DNA from 4 places in the Alteromonas sp. S167 genome. Region 1 is predicted to be linked to each of the others. Evidence: predicted binding sites of a transcription regulator. Region 1 holds the regulator's gene; each other region holds the start of a gene.
What was found. Region 1 encodes MetJ, which represses methionine synthesis genes. Its sites were predicted from a motif close to TAGACGTCTAGACGTCTA; they were not measured.

Region 1 (5,867 bases):
AGGAGAGTGCTAACTTACAATAGCTGAACTGCAAACCCGCAGTACAGCTATTGAAAGAGGGGTATTAAACAGAGTGATTAACTGTTACCTCGAACGCCAAGCATGTGGCAAATGGCATAACTAAGTTCGCTTCTATTTAGCGTGTAAAAATGAAAATGTTTAACGCCTTCTTTCGCCAGTACTTTTACCTGATCCATGGCGATATTAGCGCCAATTAGGTTGCGGGTGGCCTGGTCGTCTTCATCAAGCCCGTCGAACATTTTATGCAGCCAGCCTGGTACGTGCACGTTAGTAAAACCTGCAAATCTAACTAATGTTTGGTAATTGGTTACTGGCAAAATACCCGGCACAAGGTCTAAGTCTACCCCAGCTGCGGCGGCGCGATCTCTAAAGCGTAAAAATACGCTGGTGTCGAAGAAGAACTGAGAGATCGCTTCCGTAGCGCCTGCTTCTGCCTTGCGTTTTAAATTCAGTAAATCGAACTGGGCGTTGGGGGCTTCTGGATGCTTTTCAGGATACGCCGCTACCGAAATATCAAAATCGGCTACGTCTTTTAACAGGGCAACCAAATCTGACGCGTACATTTCCGTTTTATCTACACCTGCGGGTAGGTCGCCACGTAGGGCTACAATACGGCGAATACCAGAATTCCAATAATCTTGTGCAATTTGCTTTAGTTCTTCTCTACTAGCATCAACACACGTTAAGTGTGGTACAGCTGCCACGCCAGTCTGTTGCTGAATACGCTTTACAACGTCATGGGTTCTGTCACGTTCACCACTGTTAGCACCGTAAGTTACCGACATGTAACTTGGCTTTAATGGAGCAAGACGTTCTACAGATTTCCATAAGGTTTTTTCCATAGCTTCAGTTTTCGGGGGGAAAAACTCAAACGACACATCAATATCTCGCAGCTCAGACAGAGACTGATTTAGGGCATCGATACCTTCTGCGTAAGAAACCATGGCTTATTCTCTCAAAATTAAAATATTATGGACGTTTAGACGTCTAAACTAAAGAATATATGTCTAGACGTCAAGAGGTTTACACTGCTCAATTGACCTTTTCGTTAATCTGTTTAGAATTTCTATTCATAACATAAAAAAGAGTAAACCGAGTTAGTACAATGGCAGAATGGAACGGCAACTATATTCACCCCTACGCAGAGCACGGTAAAAAAAGCGAACAGGTAAAGAAAGTCACTGTTTCCATACCTATTAATGTGCTGAAAGCGTTAACCGATGAACGCACACGCCGACAAATTAATAACTTGCGTCACGCAACCAACTCAGAGTTGCTGTGTGAAGCATTTCTACATGCGTTTACGGGTCAACCGCTACCCAACGATGATGATTTGCGTAAAGACAATCCTAACCGCGTGCCTGCTGAAGCGCGCCGTATTATGGAAGAGATGGGCATAGACCCAAGTTTAGAAAACGACGTAACAGAAGACTAATTACGCTTTACTTCAAATAAAAAACGGCGCTGTACAAGCGCCGTTTTAGTTTGTTAAGCAAGCCGCTATTCCTTTTCAGCTCCAGGAATACGAGCAACGCCCGATTTAATGGCTGCTTCAGATACGGCAGAAGCAATGCGCTGGCAAAGACGAGGATCCATTGGCTTAGGAATAATATAGTCTTTTCCAAAGGTTAGGCTTTCGCTTTTGCTGGCGGCAAGAACTTCAGCCGGCACCTCTTCTTTGGTTATTGCACGAAGCGCTTCAACGGCGGCAACCTTCATTTCATCGTTAATAGCTGTTGCTCGTACGTCCAGTGCGCCGCGGAAGATAAATGGGAAGCACAGTACGTTGTTCACCTGGTTAGGGTAGTCAGAGCGCCCTGTTGCCATAATTAGGTCTTTACGTACTTCGTGAGCAAGCTCTGGCTTAATTTCTGGGTCTGGGTTTGAGCAGGCAAACACAATTGGGTTTTCTGCCATTAGCGCCAGCGTTTCCGGTGGTAACAAATCTGGGCCTGAAACGCCTACAAAGATATCTGCACCGTCCATTACATCTTCAAGCGTACGTTTATCGGTATTATTGGCAAACAGCTTTTTATGTTCTGTTAAATCATCGCGGCGAGTGTGAATTACGCCTTTGCGGTCTAGCATATAAATACGCTCACGCTGTGCCCCGCACTTTATAAGAAGCTCCATACATGCAACGGCTGCAGCGCCTGCGCCCATGCAAACAATTTTAGCTGTCTCAATATCTTTACCCTGAATTTCCAAGGCGTTTAACATACCTGCGGCAGTTACAATAGCCGTACCGTGCTGGTCATCGTGAAATACAGGAATGTTACAGCGCTTAATAAGTTCTTGCTCAATTTCGAAGCATTCAGGTGCCTTAATATCTTCAAGGTTAATCCCACCGAATGTGTCTGCAATGTTCGCTACGGTATTAATAAATTCTTCTGTTGTGCGATGCTTAACTTCAATATCAATGGCATCAAGACCTGCAAAGCGCTTAAACAGAAATGCCTTACCTTCCATAACAGGTTTCGATGCAAGAGGACCTAAGTTACCTAAGCCCAAAATAGCCGTACCGTTACTAATAACCGCTACCATGTTGCCTTTAGCGGTATATTTGTAAGCGTTATCTGGGTCTTCTGCTATCTCTCGTACTGGTTCAGCCACACCTGGGCTGTAAGCCAATGCTAGGTCGTCAACGCTATCAGCCGGCGTAGTAAGCTCTACACTAATTTTGCCCGGCGTTGGTTTGGCATGATAATCGAGGGCGCGTTGTCTAAAATCTGACATGTAAGTTAATATCCTTAAGACGTAGGGTTCATCGGTGTTTTTCGTCTGTGCGATGCAGTTAATGTTGTTATTGTTGTTTTAAATTACTAAAGCACATGTTCGACATTGTTAGAATTCGTCCAGCAGCACTAGTCTGCGCCGTAAAAAGGCAACATTATTCATGAAATTAATACTCATTATTACGGTGACGATGGCAACTCTAACACAGCCTTTCACTGTGTACATATCTGATCAGAATTCTCATGTATCAATTTAGGTGACGCTAAGTTATTAGACCAGTAATATACGGCTATAATTGCCATTCATGCTATTTATTGATGTTGGGTAATTTATACGGTTTCTGTATTTTATTTAACGGTTAAATTTGTCAATGAAGAGTGTAACTATTGAGTGCTACGAAAGAGGAAGTAATGACGGAAAGAAAGCTGGTTGCAGTGCTTACCGAGGTTTGCGAAGAGCTTAAACAAGATGATAGCGGTTTCAGTTGGCTTACACATATAGGTCATTGGCGCTCGCCTACCATTGTTGCTGTGTTCAATACACAAGCTCAGCTAACCACAGCGTTATCACGAAAGTGGGATATAGACTTTATAAATCGCGTGAATATAGCGCTTGGTACGATAAAGTCATCGGCATACACCTGTCGTTTCACGAGTGAAGAGGCATGTAGCGTTAAAAATGGTGGGGATTGGGACCGCCATTTGTCGCAATTAGACTTGCATTAACAATCCAACATGCGCAAACAAGGGAATAAAGTGGTTTTAAGGTAATAAAAAAGCGCCGTAAAGGCGCTTTTTAGATTGGATACCAATAAAGGTAATAGGCTTACTTTTTGCCCAATGCACCGAAACGCTTCTTGAAGCGATCAACACGACCACCAGTATCAACGTTACGTTGCTTACCAGTGTAGAATGGGTGACATGAAGAACATACGTCTAGGTTGATGTCTTTACCCATAGTAGATCGGATTTTCATTACGTTACCGCAAGAGCATGTTGCTGTGATTTCAGCGTATTCTGGGTGGATACCTTGTTTCATGGGATTACCTCATTAATAAGGCCGTATCGCTATACAGCCCGAAGCCGCACACCATACGTAACTTAAAATTCAAATGATGAGTCGTTTACATAAACAGCCCATCGCAAAAGAGCGGCGCATAATAATAGATGGAGGCGCTGTTATCAAGCGGTTTTTGTACGCAGAATAAGCAGCTTGTGATTCTCCTTAGGGTTAAATAAAAAAGTGTGATTAAATATTTGTACTTACCGGCTTGTTGCACTTATTGACGGGCATCAGGACAAACGCGGAAAACAAAAGACTCACGTGCGCATTCAATGCGTTAAGGCATTTTTCTTTTACCATGGCATATATTCAAGTTGCTGTACCTGTTCCACTAAGGCAGTTATTTACCTACACCCACACATCTACGTTGTATCGTGGGGTGCGTGTTTCGGTGCCTTTTGGTCCACGGAAGTTGGTTGGGGTAGTTGTAGGTACTGTGCTTGAAAGTGATGTTGAAGACGTTAGCAAGCTAAAAGCAATAGAAAGTGTTTTAGATGATAACGCCGTTATAGATGATGTGCTGCTTAAAATGGCGCAGTGGCTCTGGCAATACTATCACCACGCACCCGGTGAGGTGCTGCATGCCATGCTGCCGGTGTTGTTAAGAAAGGGGGAGTCGCCTAACCCTGAACCAGACGATATGTTGTCGTTAACAAGCGATGTTGAAAGTATCGATTTAAGTATTTTATCAAGGGCGCCAAAACAAAAAGCGTGTGCTGAAGCACTTGAAAAAGGCGACATGCTTGCGTCTGCCGCAAGAAAGCGCTTCGGAGCACCAGCAGTTAAGGCTTTGGTAGAGAAAAGCGTTGCCACTATTACAGCTACTATCCCTCAGTTTAAATGTGCCGGTTGGCTTAACACGATGGAAGTGGGTGAAAAGCCCATTCCTGATAAAGAGCAGTCTGTGGCAATTGCGGCGCTTAATCGTCAGCACAACAGCTTTGCCGTGAGTTTGCTGGAAGGTGTAACTGGAAGCGGTAAAACCGAAGTGTATCTGCAGGCAATCGAGCCACTTTTGGCAGACGGCAAGCAAATTCTTATCCTTGTTCCTGAAATTGGGTTAACACCTCAAACCGTATCGCGTTTTGAAAAGCGTTTTGGTATTGATGTAGGCGTGCTTCACTCTCAGCTGTCCGATAAAGCGAGGCTACAAGTGTGGCAGCGAGCAAGGGCTGGTGAATTAGGTATCATTATTGGAACGCGCTCGGCCATCTTCACCCCCCTTAAAAACCCAGGTATGTTGATTGTTGATGAAGAGCATGATGAGTCGTTTAAACAACAAGACGGCTTGCGCTATCACGCACGAGATCTTGCTGCGATGCGGGCCAAGCAACATAACATCCCTTTGTTGTTAGGCAGTGCAACGCCAGCATTAGAGTCACTAAATAATGCGTTATCGAATAAGTACCACCATTTGCAGTTAACTAAACGAGCAGGTGGTGCTCAAAGTACCCATCAGCACTTATTGGATGCCCGCGATCAGCCCATTCATTACGGTATTGCCCAAGGCATGTTAAGCATAATGCGTCAGCATATTAGTGCTGGCAATCAAGTGTTGGTGTTCGTTAATCGCCGTGGTTACGCACCGGCAATGCTTTGTCACCATTGTGGTGAAACTGTAACGTGTAAGCGCTGCGACCGACCGTACACCGTGCATAAAGGTCAAAATAGGCTTCAATGTCATCATTGTTCGGGCACCCGCGCTATGCCGTCAAACTGCGAAGCTTGTCACAGCAGTGAATTGGTTACCGCCGGTACTGGCACCGAACAAGTTGAACAGGGATTAAGTGCATTATTTCCCGGTGTTAAGCAAGTCCGTATAGACAGCGACTCAGTGCGCGGTAAAGACAAGTTGCATCAAACCCTTGAAGCCATAAATCGACAGGAATATCAGCTGTTAGTTGGCACGCAAATATTATCGAAAGGGCATCATTTTCCGCACGTTACGCTGGTGGTTGTATTAGACGTAGATGGTGCATTATTTAGCGCCGATTTTCGCGCCCCCGAGAAGCTTGCACAGCTGGTAACACAGCTAGCAGGTAGAGCGG
Region 2 (5,867 bases), on a different contig from region 1:
CCTTCGTTGAAGCTGAAGAAGAAAATGATTTATTGATTAACGACGGCATTATTGTGCGAGCTTCGGCTGAATATAAATACTTTTGGCGCTCTGGTGCGCGTTTACGACAATTCCTAAGTACTGAAGCGGGTGATGAAAATACGCGATCTCGCTCTGAAACATCGCTGTCGGCTAATGTATTTGGCTCGTTAGCCATGAAGCTCTCTTTCATTTTAAACCATGAAACCGCTACAGCAGAGGATGTTGATGCGTTAAGTACTGAAACGTCTGTGGCCTTGGTATACCAATTCTTTTAATTGGCTACTGTTTGACATGATTTTGGCTATTTGTAGCTGAATCACGCTAAATATAAGGCTTTGCATTGACTGGACTAATGAAGTCGGTACACTGCGCAACATTCGATAGAACACTTTGTATACGCAGTTTTTGGTGTTGTACTCACGTTTCTTTTAATCGCGCTGTGCCCCTTACTTAGAGGTGCTTTGCACAGCTAATGGAAAGTTAATCAATAGGATTGTTCAATGAAAAAGCAAATGCTTGCATCACTTATTGCCTTATCACTGTCTAACGTTGCTTTTGCACAAGACGATGAAGTAAAACCGTTTACTATGGAAGGTGAGCTAGGCTTTATCTCGACAACGGGTAACACCGATACCACGTCTATTAACGCAGGTATTACAGCGCATCAAGAACTTGAAAACTGGAGTAATGACTATTTAGTTGAAGGCCTGTATCGTCAAGAGACCACAGAAGATGAAAACGGCGACGAAGAAGATGTTACATCTGCTCAAAAGTTCTTCGCGTCAGCGCAGGGTAACTATAAGCTAGATAACCCTGATTATCGTTTGTTTGGCTTTACCTCGTACGAAGATGACCGTTTCAGTAACTTTAACTACCAAGCAACAGTTGCGGCTGGTTGGAACCAAAAAGTACTTAAAAATAAGCGTCATACCCTAGAGTACTCAATTGGTCCGGGTTATGCGTTTGTTGAAACACAAGAAGGTGAAAGCCAAAACAGCATGATTATCCGTGCTTCAACAGTTTATTCTTGGAAAATTTCAGACACAGCTAAGTTTTCACAAACAGCTAGTACCGAGATAGGTGACGAGAACACTAAATCACGTGCTGAAAGTGCGCTAACAGCAACAATTAGCGGTAACCTGTCAATGCGTCTTTCATTTAAGCTAGACCACAACTCGCAGGTGGCTGAAGGCGTAGAAAAGCTTGATACTGAAACCGCAGTAAGCTTAGTTTATAACTTCTTCTAAAAGCTCACCGCGAGATATACACTTTAAACAAAAAACGCTGCAAATGCAGCGTTTTTTTATAAGTAGCAATTACCATTGGTATCGTAATCTTTAGAAGCGTAGTCTTTGTCAATATGCTTCCACTCACCAAGTAAAGTGCTTAGCCAAGTAAAGTGCTTAGTGAAGAATACGGGTTTTAATTGTGCCGTCTATCTGTTGTAACTCGGCTAGCGCTTCGTAACCGCGGTCTTCTTTTACATCTACCACTACATAACCAATTTCTGCGTTGGTTTGTAGGTACTGTGCTTCAATGTTGATGCCTTTCTCGGCAAACGCTTGGTTAATTTGAGTAAGAATACCAGGCTTATTCTTGTGAATATGAAGCAAGCGTGAGCGGTTAGTGTGCTCAGGAAGCGATACTTCTGGGAAGTTAACAGCAGATAGAGTTGAGCCATTATCACTGTATTTTGCAAGCTTACCCGCCACCTCAATACCAATGTTTTCTTGTGCTTCTTGTGTGCTACCGCCCACATGAGGTGTAAGAATAACGTTGTCGAACTTGCGTAGCGGCGACTGAAATTCTTCAGTGTTTGATTTTGGCTCTACCGGGAATACGTCAATTGCTGCACCGTTTAAGTGGCCACTTTCAAGTGCATCTGCCAATGCGTCAATTTCAACTACCGTACCACGCGACGCATTAATAAGAATGCTGCCAGGCTTCATTTGAGCAAGCTGTTCCGCGCCAATCATATTCTGTGTTTGTTGCGTTTCAGGCACGTGAAGCGATACAACGTCAGAGGTGTTTAATAGTTTCTCAAGCGACTTAACTTGGGCTGAGTTACCTAATACCAATTTATCTTCAATATCGAAAAACTGAACGCGCATGCCAAGGTGCTCGGCAAGAATGCTTAACTGTGTACCAATGTGACCGTAACCAATAATACCGAGCGTTTTGCCACGTGCTTCGTATGAACCTACAGCAGTTTTTTCCCATTCGCCTCGGTGCGCTTTAGCGTTTTTGCTAGGCACTTGGCGAAGCAGCAAAATAATTTGACCAAGCACTAGCTCAGCCACCGAGCGTGTGTTCGAGAATGGTGCGTTAAATACAGGGATACCACGGCGCTGCGTAGCGTTCAAATCAACCTGATTGGTACCAATACAAAAACAGCCAATAGCCACTAGCTTTTGTGCAGCATCAACCACTTTTTCAGTTATTTGTGTGCGCGAACGAATGCCAATAAAGTGGGCATCTTTAACTTTCTCGATCAACTCATCTTCTGGAAGCGAGGTTTTAAGAAACTCAATGTTGCTATAACCATTGTTCTTTAAGGTTTCCAATGCACTTTGATGGACACCCTCTAACAATACAATTCGGATTTTATCCTTCTCTAGTGAAACTTTGCTCATGAACTCGCTATCTCTCGCTGATGTATGGTGGATTGCTTATGCAGCGTTAACTCACTTTATAGTAAACGTCCAAATAAGACATCTAGACGTCTAAATGAAAGCTACCAGAAAACAGTAACACTTAAAAGTAGTATTTAGTAGAGGTGGCCATAAAGCACATGAATATATGTGCTTTATTTTTCAAGCCACATTTCAAGCCTTTGGCTTAGCCACTGGTAAAGCTACTTGAATGTGTCTACACCATTGTCTGTGGCCGACAACACTACGTCTGCGCCACGCAGCGCAAAAATGCCGTTGGTAACCACACCTGGAATGTTATTTATCTTTTGCTCAAGTTCTCTTGGGTTCACTATTTCTAAATTGTGCACATCAAGAATAACGTTACCGTTATCGGTAACAACGCTTTGTCGGTATTCTGGGTCTCCGCCAAGTTTTACTAACTCTCTAGCCACAAAAGACCTGGCCATAGGAATCACCTCAACCGGAAGAGGGAATTTGCCTAGCACAGGCACGCGTTTGCTCTCATCAACAATACACACGAACGTAGTTGCTGCACCGGCTACAATTTTTTCGCGAGTTAGCGCAGCACCGCCGCCCTTAATCATGTGCATGTGCTCGGTTACTTCGTCTGCACCATCGATATAGACAGATAAATTGCTTACATCGTTAAGTTCGAACACTTCAATACCTAGCGCTTTTAAGCGCTCAGTAGACGCTTCTGAACTAGAAACAGCACCTTCGATTTTGTGTTTTATTTTACCTAACTCTTCAATAAAAAAATTCACGGTTGAGCCTGTTCCAACACCAACAATGCTGTCGGCTTCAACGTAATCAATGGCAGCTTTCGCTACGGCTTGTTTTTTTGCGTTCTGATCCATGTTCACTCTCGAGGGCTAATTTTTGTGTGAAGTGTAACCGAATTAAAGCCACGAACCTACAGAAAGCTGACCATATTCTTTAGTGCGAAAAAGCATAAGGATACGCTGTCAATGATGAGATCAAAAAAACGCGGCCAAAGCCGCGTTTTGAAAGTGTGAATGCTAATTTATGCTTTGGCTTCTGGAAGCTTTAGCTGAATTTGTTGAGGTACTAGCTTCAGAACCCAGCGACGGCAGCCGTGCCAAAAAGCTGATAGCAGTAGTAGAGTAGAACCTATACATAGCCCGGTAACGGCGAAGCTTGAGGTTACCATTCCGAAGTTTTCCATGAGTGCCGAGAACGTGTAAATAACATAAACCAGCGCACTAACCATAATGGCTCTGCGATCTACTGCAATAGAGATGAGTGCCAACAGAACATAAAGTGCAAGTACAACAAGCGATACTAACAAACTGCCGCTTCCCTCTAGTACGCCTAAACCTTGGAAAATAGGATGCACAATCATAGGCGCTGAAATAAGGTGAAGCCAAAACGCCACGTCAGAAGCACGGGTTTGTCTGGCGGTATCTTTGCTGTCCCAGTACATTGCTAGGCCAAAAATAAGCAATCCACACACTAAAACAATGTTGTTCACGTAAAGGGTGGTAATAGGGAACAAATAAGCAATTGAGCCCACAATACCTGCGGTAAACGTAGCAGCGCCTGCGGCAACGGTAATGGGTACACGGAAACGAACCCAATGCACAATTGCGCCTAAAGAGGTAATAAGCCCAGATACTAGTAATGTCAGTTCCTTAGACTCTGGCTGGAATAAAATTGGGGTTGCAAATAAACCAACTAAAAATGACAGCAGCAGTGCAATAGCAGGTAGCGCCATTCTGCGCTTATTAACGAAATACTCAGCTAAGCCCCACGAGCCCGCTGCCACGGCAACGCCACCTAAAGGTGGTGCAATGTTATAGCCAATCCAAGCTAAAGACGCCAGAAGTAAAGCACTAGCGATAACCACAAAAATATCGTTAAAGCCGCTTAAAAGACGAAAGTTTTCCTCGTCTACTGTATAACTGTTTCTGGTTTCATTAATAAACTGGCGAAATTGCGTTACGTCGTTTTGCTTAAGCACGTTGTGCTTTACGGCAAGTGTTAAGTCTTCATCAGTGTACATAGGCTATTTTCCTTTATTGTTATGCCGCAGCTAAATACTAAACGTGTTTTAGTAATGCCTTTAATAGCAATGGCAATATCAGTGCCAAAATAAATTTAGCCATTAAAACAGGGGTTTAAGTTCTAAGCGGTAGGGGGTGTAACAATTTTAACCATGTGGTTTTAAGAAAAATGACGAAGATGTTGTTGTTTTAACCACTTGAACTGCAAAAGGCGTGTAGGGGTAATAATGGCATTAAGCGGTATATCCCAAGGTGCAATTGGCAAACGTTCCACCTCTTGAACGTCGTGGGCGACGCCGATTAAGAGTGGCTTGTGCGTAGTTCGCTTCGTAAACGCTAACGTGCGATCATAATAACCGCCGCCCATTCCTAAGCGATTTCCCTTCGTATCAAACCCTACTAAGGGCATTAAAATTACATCAAGCTGTGATGAAGGTATAACACTAGGGCAGGCCAGTACTGGCTCTTCAATGTTGTATTTGTTTTTTACCAACGCCGTGTTTTCGTCAAATTTAAGAAACAACAGGTACCCCTTACAAACGGGGTGCAGCACAGGCAAAGAAAAGCGAACGTTGGGTAACGTATTTCGGGCTTGTTGCATAAATGGCGATAAGTTTACTTCGCCATCGTTCACTAAATATGATGCTGTATTTATCGTTGTTTGTTGTGAACACTCATTGCTGTGATTCGAAAAAAACGAAGCAAAAAATTCATTCAACTGTGTTGTTATTGCGTTAGCTGCTTCTATTTGTGCGCTATCCGCTAGCGACTTGCGTGCAGTGCGCAAGCTTTTACGCAGTGTCCTTCTTGCGGATTCCGTGTGATGCGAAATACTGGCTGTGCTATTCGATGAGTAATCAGTTGAATTAGTCATAGCGGCTATTAGCGTGCGCTTAAAAATAGGTTAAGCACGTTGACGAGCTCCGTGCTGTCTATTGGCTTTGTTAGCACAGCATTAAGCCCTTTTTCTTTCAGCGCGGCTTCTTGAGTTATCACGTCAGCCGTAAGGGCTACTACTGGCAGGTCGGGCATTATCGCTTTAATCTGTGACGTAGCTTCATCGCCTTGTATACCGGGCAAATTCAAATCCATAAACACTAAATCGACAGGGTTAGACCTCACGTATTCCACACCTTCTTCCCCAGTGCCTACGATCGCAAGCGGTACG
Region 3 (5,867 bases), on a different contig from region 1:
GTTATCGTGCCTGAGATCATAACTGGCAGCGACGTTCCTAACTTTTCAAATACGGTTTCAACCGCATAGGCTGCCGCCTTAGCGTTCAAAGTATCGAAAATAGTTTCAAGCATGATAAGGTCAACGCCGCCTTCTATCAGTGCTTCAGTAGACTCACTGTATGCCTCAACAAGCTCGTCAAATGTTACGTTGCGCTTTCCCGGATCATTTACATCAGGTGAAATAGAGGCCGTGCGATTTGTAGGGCCTAAAACACCAGCTACAAAGCGTGGTTTTTCAGGAGTTTTCGCGGTGTACTCATCAGCCGCTTTTCGCGCAAGCTTCGCTGCTGCAAGATTAATATCTCTGGACTGTGCTTGCATATCATAGTCTGCCATTGCAATGGTGGTTGCATTGAACGTGTTGGTTTCGATGATATCGGCGCCAGCTTCAAAATAATCGCAGTGAATCTGATAAATAATGTCAGGTTGAGTTATGACCAATAAATCATTATTGCCTTTCACATCGCAATGCCAATTGGCAAACTGCGTGCCTCGATAGTCTTCTTCTTCTAACTTATGACGCTGAATCATGGTGCCCATTGCGCCATCAAGAATAAGAATGCGTTTTTTGGCGGCGTCTGAAAGCGTGGCATGGGCCTTTGAAACGGTATTGTGACTCACGTGCTACCTCTTTGGCTGTGATTTTTCAGCAAGCTGATTTAAGTCGTAAGGGGTGGTCTGGTAAACGTAGTAATTTAGCCAGTTCGTAAATAATAAACTGCCGTGTGAGCGCCATTGAACAATGGGCGACTTCGACGGGTCGTCCCCTTCAAAATAGTTTTTTGGTACAGCGGGCGATTGTCCGCTACTCAGGTCTCTAAAGTACTCTTCTTTAAGTGTATCTGGATCATATTCTGGGTGACCCGTGACAAACACCATACGTTTATCTTCCGACGCAACAATGTAGGCGCCCACGTCTTGCGATTCTGCAACCACGTTCAATCCTTCTACATTGTTGTACTGCGCTTTGTCGATATGTCCATACCGAGAATGCGGCGCGTAAAAAACAGGGTCAAAACCTCGCAATAATTCATTGTGAGGGTCGTTCACTGTGTGTTTATAAACGCCTGAGAACTTCTCGTCTCGAAGCGTGCGAGTGACATCGTAAAAATGGTACATCGCTGCATGCGCTGCCCAGCACAAGTAAAGTGTTGAGTTCACGTGTCTCTGTGCCCACTCTAAAATCGTGGTCATCGTGTCCCAATATTTTACTTTGTCGTAATCAAGCATTGCTAATGGCGCGCCAGTAACGATAAGTCCATCGTACTTCTTATTAGCGACACTTGAAAAGTCGTGGTAAAACGCATCCATGTGCGACTGCGGAGTGTTCTTGGGTGCTTGGTTGTCTATTCGTATTAGATCAACATTAATTTGAAGCGGCGTATTTGAAAGAAGACGTAAAATTTGAACTTCAGTTTCAATTTTATTGGGCATTAAATTCAGAATGCCTACTTCAAGGGGACGAATATCCTGATTGGACGCCCTATCCATATCCATGGTAAAGATATTTTCACCTAGTAGTACATTCTGTGCAGGCAATTGCTCAGGGATACGAATTGGCATAAAGGGCTCCAGTCATAAAAACAACAATGACTGTATTGTGTCTATTACACAGAATATGTCAACATCTTTACGTCTAGACGTCTAAACGTTTTTTTTATAGATGGCTCATTCAACCGTTTTGACGATGCACCATCATAAGCATCTCTGCTTCGGCGCGAGGAATATCACAGGCCTCAATAATCTCGTCAATGCTTGCCCCCTGTTTTACCAGCTCGGCAGCGCGTTGATAAAGACGAAGAGATGGGTCTTGAAGCTTGAGTTCTCTTACTTGATTTTCAATATCAATTTGTTTTTCTTCCAAGGTTTGAAGATGACGAGTTATTACCAAACTGCGAGCTTGTGCTTCAGACTGCTGGTTGTTTGCATCATTCGCTTGTGCAGCCACATCTGAAAGCTTGGCAGACATGTCATTTTCTAAGTTGCTAAATGAGGCCTGCAGCGCATTAATTTTAGAGGCAAGAACACCTACTACAATAAACAGCAGTACAACAACTAGGGCTAGAAGGGCTTCGATGAGGCTAGGAGCAGCAAACTGCAAGTCCATGTGCGCATTACCTTTACGTACAAAAAAAGACAGTGAGGGTTACATCACTGTCTTCTTCGCAAATTAGATGTTGGTGAGCTCGTCCCACTCTTCATCGCTTAGCAGCTTATTCAAATCAACCAAAATAAGCAGCTCGCCATCGCGGTTACTTACACCTTGGATGAATTTCGCACTTTCTTCTGTGCCTACGTTCGGAGCACTATCAATTTCCGAAGACTTCAGATAAACCACTTCAGCTACGCTATCTACCAAGATGCCAACGACTTGCTCGTCAGATTCAATGATAACGATACGCGTGTTGTCAGTAATTTCCGTAGGCGGAAGACCGAAACGCGCGCGCGTATCAATAACGGTAACAACGTTACCACGCAGGTTGATTATCCCTAGCACGTAGTCAGGCGCACCTGGCACTGGGGCAATTTCGGTATAACGCAATACTTCTTGTACCTGCATTACATTAATACCGTATGTTTCTTCACCTAAGCGGTACGTAACCCATTGAAGGACCTCGTCATTGCTGTCAGTGGCATTATTATTTGTTCTTTCGTCGCTCATGTACTTGGCTCCCAACTATGGCGTCTGGTCGTTACTGCCTAAGCCTTTGTTAAGCATAGATATTAATTCTTCAACGTCAACTAGCGCGCACATTTTTTCTTTCACCATCCCGGCTAACCAAGGACGTTTACCTGTGGACTCGCGCCATTTAACATCATCGATAGTTAAATTTACTGTGTTTACAAGCTTTTCGCTTGCTAGACCCCACTCGCTTTCCCCTAACATTATAAGATATCGGTAGTTAAGCGATTCCGCGAGGTTTTCATCATATTTTTCTGGCATAACCCACTTGGCAGAGTCAACAACGTTCAGTTTTGAATCTCTGTGCAGCATCACACCCATAAACCAGTCCGGTTTGCCAAACAAAGGACCAACCTTCTCAATTTGATGGATACCACCTAATGTTGTTAGTGGGACCGCTAGTGTCAGACCAGCCACTTCAAAAAACAATGCTTGAAAACGATTCCCAAGCGAGTCCTTTAAAGGAATTTTAGTTTGTACTGACTCTTCTTCAAGTGTTGTTTCACTTTCTTCAACAACAACAGCTGTTTCAGCAGGCGTTTCTTTAAGAATAACCGCCTTTTTGGGTGACTCTAAATAAGATGACACCTCTTGTGCAATTTGTTCTTGTTCTGCGTAACTGTCTGCCTGCTGTTGTGTAGACGCCAGCGCGTCCTCTGCCATTTTTTGAGAAGCCTGTTCAAGCAGTTTTGCCGTGCGAACCGTTGCATCTTGCTCCGATGCAGGCTCTTTTAGAAGCGCGTCTAAATATGCTTCCATTACTTCTTCACGGGCAAATGGCGATTGCTTGCTCATTGTTTAATTACTTCTCCAATACATCTAATAGTTTCGAGTAAGCAGCTACTCCTCGTGTTTTCGGATAGGCAGCAGATATGGGTAGCTGCACTAAACTCGCATCTCGAAAATGCGTATCGACAGGGATTACGCCTGTCCAAACACGATCACCATAATCACTCATCAAACGTTTACGTGATGCCAATGCGGCATTTGTACGCTTGTCGAACATCGTGGGAATAATAACTGTATCAAACGATTTATCTAGCGAACGCCCCATTATTTCCATGGTTCGAATCATCCTGTCTAACCCCTTCAGCGCAAGGTATTCAGTTTGCGTAGGCACTATTACTTTATCGCAAGCCGCCAATGCGTTAACCATTAATACGCCGAGTACAGGTGGACAATCGATAATAGCAACGTCAAATTCATCTTGAATTGTTGCTAATGCTTTTTTAAGCACAAGCCCCATGCCTTGCTCGCTGCCCATTGTTCTGTCTAACGTGGCTAACGCCATAGTCGCAGGCAACACATAAAGATTATCTAATTTGGTTGAACCCAAACAATCTAATACGTTATCGGCGGTTATGCCGCTAGATTTAATAAAAATATCGTAAACAGAATGACTTCCAGCCTCCGCATCAATGCCGAAGTAGTAACTCAAAGAAGCATGAGGGTCGGTATCTATCATTAATACGCGCTTGCCTTTTTCAGCAAGCAGGCCGCCGAGACTAACCGTTGTGGTTGTCTTACCTACACCGCCTTTCTGATTTGCAACCGTCCATACTTTCATGATTTTTATTCCGTGAGCCTACACGCTGCTATCGCATCTCTGTCTTAATACAGTCACTTATATCATCAACATTTATATTTTTTGAAGATATGTTGGCTACCGCCACTGCTTGCGGCATACCGTATACTACACATGAATCCTGATCTTGTGCCCAAATGGTAGCGCCGCGCTCTTTTAATGTTCGGCAACCTTCACGACCATCTGCGCCCATACCTGTCAATATGATCCCCAATACATCACCACCGTAAGCACGCGCAACAGAATTAAACGTTAAATCTACGCTAGGCTTATAGCTTGCCTTGTCAGAAGGGTCCGCATCAACAATGGCAATACGCTTAACTGAACCAGAACTCTCAATAATCATTTGTTTCCCGCCTGGTGCAAGATAAGCATGACCGGGCTTGAGAATATCGCCACTCTCAGCCTCTTTGACTTTAATTTTACAGTTAGTGTCTAAGCGCTGCGCAAATGCCGTGGTAAATGTGCCAGGCATATGTTGGACAAGCAAAATGGGATAAGCGAAGTTTTCTGGTAATGGTGCTAGTACTTTTTGAAGCGCTACAGGGCCGCCCGTAGAGGCTCCAATAGCGAGACACTGGTAACGCTTGCCCGATGCCCTTACCGACGAAACTGTTGGCTGCTTTGCTGCATCCTTGCGACCTGACAGTAAACCAGAGCTCTTAAAAAAGGCCTGTTTTGGTGCGTTGTCTGGAAGTATTCTTGTTTCAACTGAGCGGAATGAAGGACGCTTTAAGCCTATGCCTCGCCTAGCAATCAGCCGTACTTTCGTACAAAGTAAACGAGAGGCATCTTTTCTATCTTGCGCGATATCTTCGAATTTTTTAGGTAAGAAGTCGAGAGCTCCAGCTTCTAATGCGTCAAGGGTTGCCTGTGCGCCGTGATGCGTAAGCGAGGAAAACATGAGAATAGGTACCGGACGCTTTTCCATAATGGCTTTTACAGCGGAAATGCCGTCCAAAATCGGCATTTCCACATCCATTGTTATCACGTCAGGCTTAAGCGCTTCTGCTTTTTCTAATGCGTCGCGCCCATTTTTCGCTTCCCCAACAACTTCAAGTTCCCTATCATCATCAAGTATCTCTTTCACTCGACGACGATAAAATGTCGAGTCATCCACGACAAGGACTTTAAAGACCATGGATTATTATTCCTGTTAATTCATCGCCTTACTTTATTGGTTTACGCGCGTACCGTTTTAGCAGGCTCGGAATATCTAAAATTAGTGCAATTCCACCATCTGAAGTTATGGTTGCACCCGCCATTCCAGGCGTTCCTTGCAACAATGCATCTAAAGGCTTGATAACCACTTCTTCTTGGCCTATTAGCGCGTCAACGACGAATCCGACCTGTTGAGTACCAATTTGTACTACAACAACATGCCCTTTTTCTCTATCAATGTTTTTAGGGCCACGAATTAGCCATTCACCAAGGAAGAATAGCGGAATTGCTTTTGAACGAACTATCATTGTTAGTTGGCCATCAACCGTATTGGTTTTCTTGATGTCCATATTTATTATTTCGTTCACCGCACCTAATGGTAACGCAAAGGTCTGTT
Region 4 (5,867 bases), on a different contig from region 1:
CTTATTTATTTACCTCTTACAGAGAAAGTGCAGCCTCTACTACAGCGTCAGTGGTAATGTTGAAGTGCTTGAACAAATCGCCTGCTGGTGCAGACTCACCAAACGTATCCATACCCACGATAGCACCGTTAAAGCCAACGTATTTGTACCAGCTATCTTTTGATAGTGCTTCAACCGCTACACGCTTGACAACATTAGAAGGCAAAACGCTCTCACGGTATTCAGCAGACTGACGATCGAATACGTCGGTAGATGGCATTGAAACTACACGAACCGCTTTACCTTGCTCAGTAAGTTTCGCAGCCGCTTCAATAGCTAGTTGTACTTCTGAACCCGTTGCAATAAGTATTAGCTCAGGCGTACCAGCGCAGTCTTTAAGTACGTAACCGCCTTTAGCAATGTCAGCTACTTGGGCAGCCGTTCTTTCTTGTTGTGCAAGACCTTGGCGCGTAAAGATTAGGGTTGTTGGGCCGTCTGTACGCTCGATTGCAGACTTCCACGACACCGCAGATTCTACTTGGTCACATGGACGCCAGTTATCAAGATTTGGAGTTGCGCGAAGTGCAACCACCTGCTCTACCGGCTGGTGCGTTGGGCCATCTTCACCCAAACCAATTGAATCGTGGGTGTAAACGAAAATTGCAGGCTGCTTCATTAGTGCAGCCATACGCACTGCATTACGCGCGTATTCCATGAACATAAGGAAAGTAGCGCCATAGGCTTTAAAGCCACCGTGAAGCGCAATGCCATTCATCATGGCAGACATACCAAACTCACGTACACCGTAATAAATGTAGTTACCCGATGCATCGTTGGCTTCAACGCCTTTACTGCCTTCCCAAATAGTTAGGTTTGAGCCCGCTAGGTCAGCAGAACCACCTAGTAATTCTGGTAGAAGCGGTCCAAATGCGTTTAATGCATTTTGCGACGCCTTACGTGAAGCAATGTTTTGCGGGTTTGCTTGAAGCTCGGCAATAATAGCGTCTGCTTTGTCGCTGAAGTCAGCGGGTAATTCGCCATTAACACGGCGTTTAAACTCTGCTGCTAGCTCTGGATAAGCCGCTTCGTATGTTGCGAAAGCGTCGTTCCATGCGCTTTCCGCTTCGCCGCCTTTTGCTTTACCGTCCCAACCCGCGTAAATGTTGTCTGGAATTTCAAACGCACCGTGTGTCCAACCAAGCTTTTCGCGCGTTGCTACAATTTCATCTTCACCTAGCGGTGCACCGTGACAAGACTCGGTTCCTTCTTTATTCGGCGAACCAAATCCAATGGTGGTTTTACAGCAAATAAGCGTAGGCTGCTTAGTGTTAGCTTGCGCTTTCTCGATAGCCGCTTTTACTTGCTCTGCATCATGACCGTCTACGCCTTCAATCACATCCCAGCCGTAGCTCTTGAAGCGCGCAGGCGTATCGTCGGTAAACCAACCTTCAACTTCACCGTCAATTGAAATGCCGTTGTCATCCCAAAACGCGATAAGTTTTCCAAGACCAAGTGTGCCGGCGAGTGAACAGGTTTCGTGCGAGATACCTTCCATAAGGCAGCCATCGCCCATAAAGGCATAAGTGAAGTGGTCAACAATGTCGTGACCATCGCGGTTGAACTGTGCAGCCAGTACCTTCTCAGCAAGTGCCATACCTACCGCATTACTAATGCCTTGACCTAGTGGACCTGTAGTGGTTTCAACACCTGGCGCGTAACCATACTCTGGGTGGCCTGGTGTTTTTGAGTGCAGCTGACGGAAGTTCTTTAGCTCTTCAATTGGCAGTTCGTAACCAGAAAGGTGAAGTAGTGAATACAACAGCATTGAGCCGTGGCCATTAGACAACACAAAACGGTCACGGTTAGCCCACGATGGATTAGCAGGGTTATGTGATAAGAAATCACCCCACAATACTTGTGCGATATCAGCCATCCCCATTGGGGCGCCTGGGTGACCAGATTTTGCTTGTTGAACGGCATCCATGCTTAATGCACGGATAGCATTGGCGAGTTCACGACGAGAGGGCATGTTGTCTCCTGATTTATTTTGTATCTCTTCCTACCGAGTCGAAAAGACGGGATTGCACTGGGAACGGTGAAACTGGTTGTTCCGCTATAGCTTTACTACTCGGTAGCTTTGAATGTGTGGGCTATTCTTACCTATGCCACCTTTCAGTTCAATGGCTTTTCAATGCCAATACTGAAAGTAAATCCAAAATATAGTCTATGGTTTATAAGCTAGGGGAAATGGCCAGCGCTCTTTTTACTACTAAGTTCATTATTTTTCTCTTTATTTGCTTATGAAAAACCTCAAAAGTGATCGGGTTTTGTCAACTATTCGTAACGAAGAGACTTTTAGACGTCTAGAAGTAAAGACTGGTATTTATAACTTGTTTTAGTACAATATACGACTATTTTGAAAAATTAACGCTTACGGAGCATTTATGGCCACGCATTTATTCACATCCGAGTCAGTGTCTGAAGGGCATCCGGACAAGATTGCTGATCAAATCTCAGATGCGGTTCTTGACGCAATTTTAGAGCAAGATCCGCGCGCTCGGGTGGCCTGCGAAACGTATGTTAAAACCGGTATGGTTTTAGTAGGTGGTGAAGTTACCACCTCAGCTTGGGTCGATATTGAAGAATTGACTCGAAATACAGTAAAGGAAATTGGCTACACTCATTCTGATATGGGCTTTGACGCTGACTCATGCGCAGTCCTTAACGCTATTGGTAAACAATCGCCTGATATCAATCAAGGTGTAGATCGCGAAAGCTTAGAAGAGCAAGGTGCTGGCGACCAAGGGCTAATGTTTGGTTATGCTAGCGACGAAACTGACGTGCTAATGCCTGCACCAATTACGTATTCTCACCGCCTTGTTCAAAAGCAAGCTGAGGTTCGAAAAACTGGCAAAGTAGACTTTTTACGTCCAGACGCGAAAAGCCAAATTACGTTTAAATATGAAAACGACAAGCCGGTTGGTATCGACGCAGTAGTACTTTCAACACAGCACTGCGATTCAGTAAGCACTGAAACAGTACGCGAAGCGGTAATGGAAGAAATCATCAAGCCTGTGCTTCCAAGCGAATGGATTGATGCGAATACTCGTTTTCACATTAACCCAACTGGCCGTTTTGTTATCGGTGGTCCAATGGGCGACTGTGGCCTAACAGGTCGTAAGATCATTGTGGATACTTATGGCGGTATGGCACGTCATGGTGGCGGGGCTTTCTCAGGTAAAGATCCATCAAAAGTTGACCGCAGCGCGGCATATGCAGGCCGTTATGTTGCTAAGAATATCGTTGCAGCAGGTCTTGCTAAGCGCTGTGAAATTCAGGTGTCTTACGCTATTGGTGTAGCAGAGCCTACGTCAATTAGTATCGATACTTTCGGAACTGGCGTGGTAGATGAAAAAACACTTGTGGCACTAGTGCGTGAACACTTCGACCTACGTCCATATGGTCTAATTAAGATGCTTGACCTTGAACGCCCTATTTACCGTCCTACGGCAGCGTATGGTCATTTCGGTCGCGACGAGTTCCCATGGGAAGCCACCGATAAAGCTGCTGCGTTAAAAGCGTCAGTTTAAGAATTGAATACGCTGTAAAAAAGCTGCCTAATGGCAGCTTTTTTTGTTTTATAGCACCACAATGGCAGCCAACACTCACCGTACATCAATAAATCCAACGAAATTTGTTAAGTTTTTTTCCACTATCGATCTTTTAGGACTATGCTTTAAAAGGACACAGTTTTTTGTAGCAGGCATTCGTCACGCATTACACGTTATTCAAATAATAAAACCACTTTGCACTTACAGTAAGTGGGAAATCGAAACAGGGATGGTTGAAGCGAAAGAAACACACTAAACACTAGGGCTGCAATAATGAGAACGAGCATTCCTTTTAGCTTAATACTTATTTTCGCTGTACTTCTTTCTCCGAAAGCGGTTTTCGCTGACGGCGACATTACTTTTGCAAGTGGCTCTTGGTTTACAACACACAACAACCCTATTCAGTTTAAAAGTAAAAAGATTTCCAATTGGCACTTACAAAGCCGCTATAGACTGCACTCTACAACTGAAACCCATTATTACGACAATAGCTTCACCTACCCTGCGGGCTCTCAAGGCTACATTAGCGCTAGCCGACAATTCGATACATCACTTCCTCAAAAAGTGTATGCCACTTACAACGCAAACATCACCGCGTATCAACATTATGCAGAGTGGTTATACATTCCTGATGATGTAGGCACCTTTACGCGTTTAGGTTGGCTTTTAGGTAACAGTAACGGCTTAAATATGGCGGTAGAGCTAGAGCACAGGCAGATTGGAGAGGAAGAAAATATGGCATTATCGCTTGGAGTACACTATTTATTCTGATGGGATTTATTCTAGTGAAAGAGCACTACAAGCCCATAGTTTGCGCATAGGTTTGTTGAATAACCAACGCGTCTGCACTAGCTCGATGACGTTTTACACCTAATTTTGCTAGCTGCTGTGCTTTAACTTCGTGCCACACATTCATCTGCCCTTCCGACAAAATATATTCTAGGGCTCGGCAGGTAAAGGTCATTTCTACCTGTGCAGCTGCGAAAAGCTTTATTAACCATGGATTGTCTACCACCCACCCGTCGCTGTATACCAAAGTATTACCTAAAAACGCATTCAGTTCATTACACACGCTGATGGGCTCTGCCCCCCGAGCATGCAGCATTGCACGAGTAATTCCGTGGAGCACCTGTGCGTTCTTGTCCCAATGCATCCAAGAATCAAACGGCCTTATTAGCTTGCACCATTTTGCACCATCATAGCGCACAATGCCTATTTCTATCGGGTAGCTTTGTGCGCCAAACCCACTGGCTTCAACATCAATGATCGTTGGCAAGGTTTTTTGTTGCACCCTAACTCCAAGAGATAACTTATGTTCACAAACAGTAATAACGGTGGTCATGGACTACAGAGTTAACACTTCATAGGTAACTGTGTACCGCACATTTCACGCCATCTTCTACTGCTGACATACTCTTACCGTATGCATAGTTTATACTTAAGTATGAGAGAATCGTGCCAGTTCGGCCTTGCACAACTAATTATTGTTATCGCATGATAGGACAAAGGAGCTTGGCGCTATACTAAAGGAGTACGTAGGTAAACTAACAGAAATGCGTCAATGCTATACACTTACAGTGTTGTGTTATGGATAGCGGTTACTATGCGATTACGAATTTGTGTTTTATTGCTCTTTACGCTTTGTACAAGCCATAGCGTTTATTGTGCTCAACCTCCGCTTGTTATTGGTGTTGATGCTGACTTATCAGCGGTAGCCGTAGATGGCGGTGTAGCTATTTCTCGTGGAGTAGAACTTGCAGTTGAAGAAATAAATGCACAAGGAGGCGTGTTAGGCCGCCCGCTTAAACTGGTTACAAAAGACCACAGAGGCAACCCCGCAAGAGGTATACACAACTTAAAGCAATATAGCGAAAATCCTGACCTACTAGCAGTCGTAGGTGGCGTCCATACGCCAGTACTGTTAGCTGAAATAGACATAATTCACGAAAAAAACCTGCTAATGCTAGTGCCTTGGGCAGCAGGTACACCAATAGTAGACAACAACCATAACCCCAACAATGTATTTAGAGTATCGGTTCGAGACTCTGAAGCCGCAACCGTTTTAGTGGGTTATGCGAAAAAACGTGCCATAAAGCGTGTTGCATTAGTCTTAGAGCGAACTGGATGGGGGCGTTCAAATTTAGCCTCATTAACTGAATCAGTCTCGCAACAGGGCATAACAATTTCGTCAGTACATTGGATAAACTGGCAACAAACCGATTTTTCAGAAGACATTTCTTCCATAAAAGATGAAAGCGTTGATGCAATAATATTAGT

Region 2: serA (phosphoglycerate dehydrogenase) is a predicted target of MetJ. The motif match lies at 2,730-2,747, and genes of this name have one in related genera.
Region 3: metA (homoserine O-acetyltransferase MetA) is a predicted target of MetJ. The motif match lies at 1,671-1,688, and genes of this name have one in related genera.
Region 4: metK (methionine adenosyltransferase) is a predicted target of MetJ. The motif match lies at 2,336-2,353, and genes of this name have one in related genera.

Annotation. Positions count from the first base shown of each region.
Region 1 covers NZ_JAZETR010000010.1:102,108-107,974, reverse strand. Annotated here, with positions in the region: gene metF (methylenetetrahydrofolate reductase) at 78-965, opposite strand; gene metJ (met regulon transcriptional regulator MetJ) at 1,127-1,456, shown strand; gene V7R35_RS15240 (malic enzyme-like NAD(P)-binding protein) at 1,522-2,757, opposite strand; gene V7R35_RS15235 (hypothetical protein) at 3,168-3,482, shown strand; gene rpmE (50S ribosomal protein L31) at 3,583-3,795, opposite strand; gene priA (primosomal protein N') at 4,118-5,867, shown strand, end outside.
Region 2 covers NZ_JAZETR010000002.1:337,054-342,920, reverse strand. Annotated here, with positions in the region: gene V7R35_RS04745 (DUF481 domain-containing protein) at 1-296, shown strand, start outside; gene V7R35_RS04740 (DUF481 domain-containing protein) at 522-1,268, shown strand; gene serA (phosphoglycerate dehydrogenase) at 1,425-2,654, opposite strand; gene rpiA (ribose-5-phosphate isomerase RpiA) at 2,876-3,532, opposite strand; gene V7R35_RS04725 (hypothetical protein) at 3,700-4,698, opposite strand; gene V7R35_RS04720 (5-formyltetrahydrofolate cyclo-ligase) at 4,860-5,573, opposite strand; gene V7R35_RS04715 (hybrid sensor histidine kinase/response regulator) at 5,582-5,867, opposite strand, start outside.
Region 3 covers NZ_JAZETR010000001.1:335,333-341,199, reverse strand. Annotated here, with positions in the region: gene V7R35_RS01410 (homocysteine S-methyltransferase family protein) at 1-662, opposite strand, end outside; gene metA (homoserine O-acetyltransferase MetA) at 666-1,604, opposite strand; gene V7R35_RS01400 (DUF2802 domain-containing protein) at 1,714-2,148, opposite strand; gene V7R35_RS01395 (chemotaxis protein CheW) at 2,212-2,703, opposite strand; gene V7R35_RS01390 (chemotaxis protein CheW) at 2,719-3,519, opposite strand; gene V7R35_RS01385 (ParA family protein) at 3,527-4,291, opposite strand; gene V7R35_RS01380 (protein-glutamate methylesterase/protein-glutamine glutaminase) at 4,320-5,450, opposite strand; gene V7R35_RS01375 (chemotaxis protein CheA) at 5,479-5,867, opposite strand, start outside.
Region 4 covers NZ_JAZETR010000001.1:38,262-44,128, reverse strand. Annotated here, with positions in the region: gene tkt (transketolase) at 17-2,008, opposite strand; gene metK (methionine adenosyltransferase) at 2,424-3,569, shown strand; gene V7R35_RS00160 (hypothetical protein) at 3,864-4,361, shown strand; gene V7R35_RS00155 (3'-5' exonuclease) at 4,387-4,881, opposite strand; gene V7R35_RS00150 (ABC transporter substrate-binding protein) at 5,194-5,867, shown strand, end outside.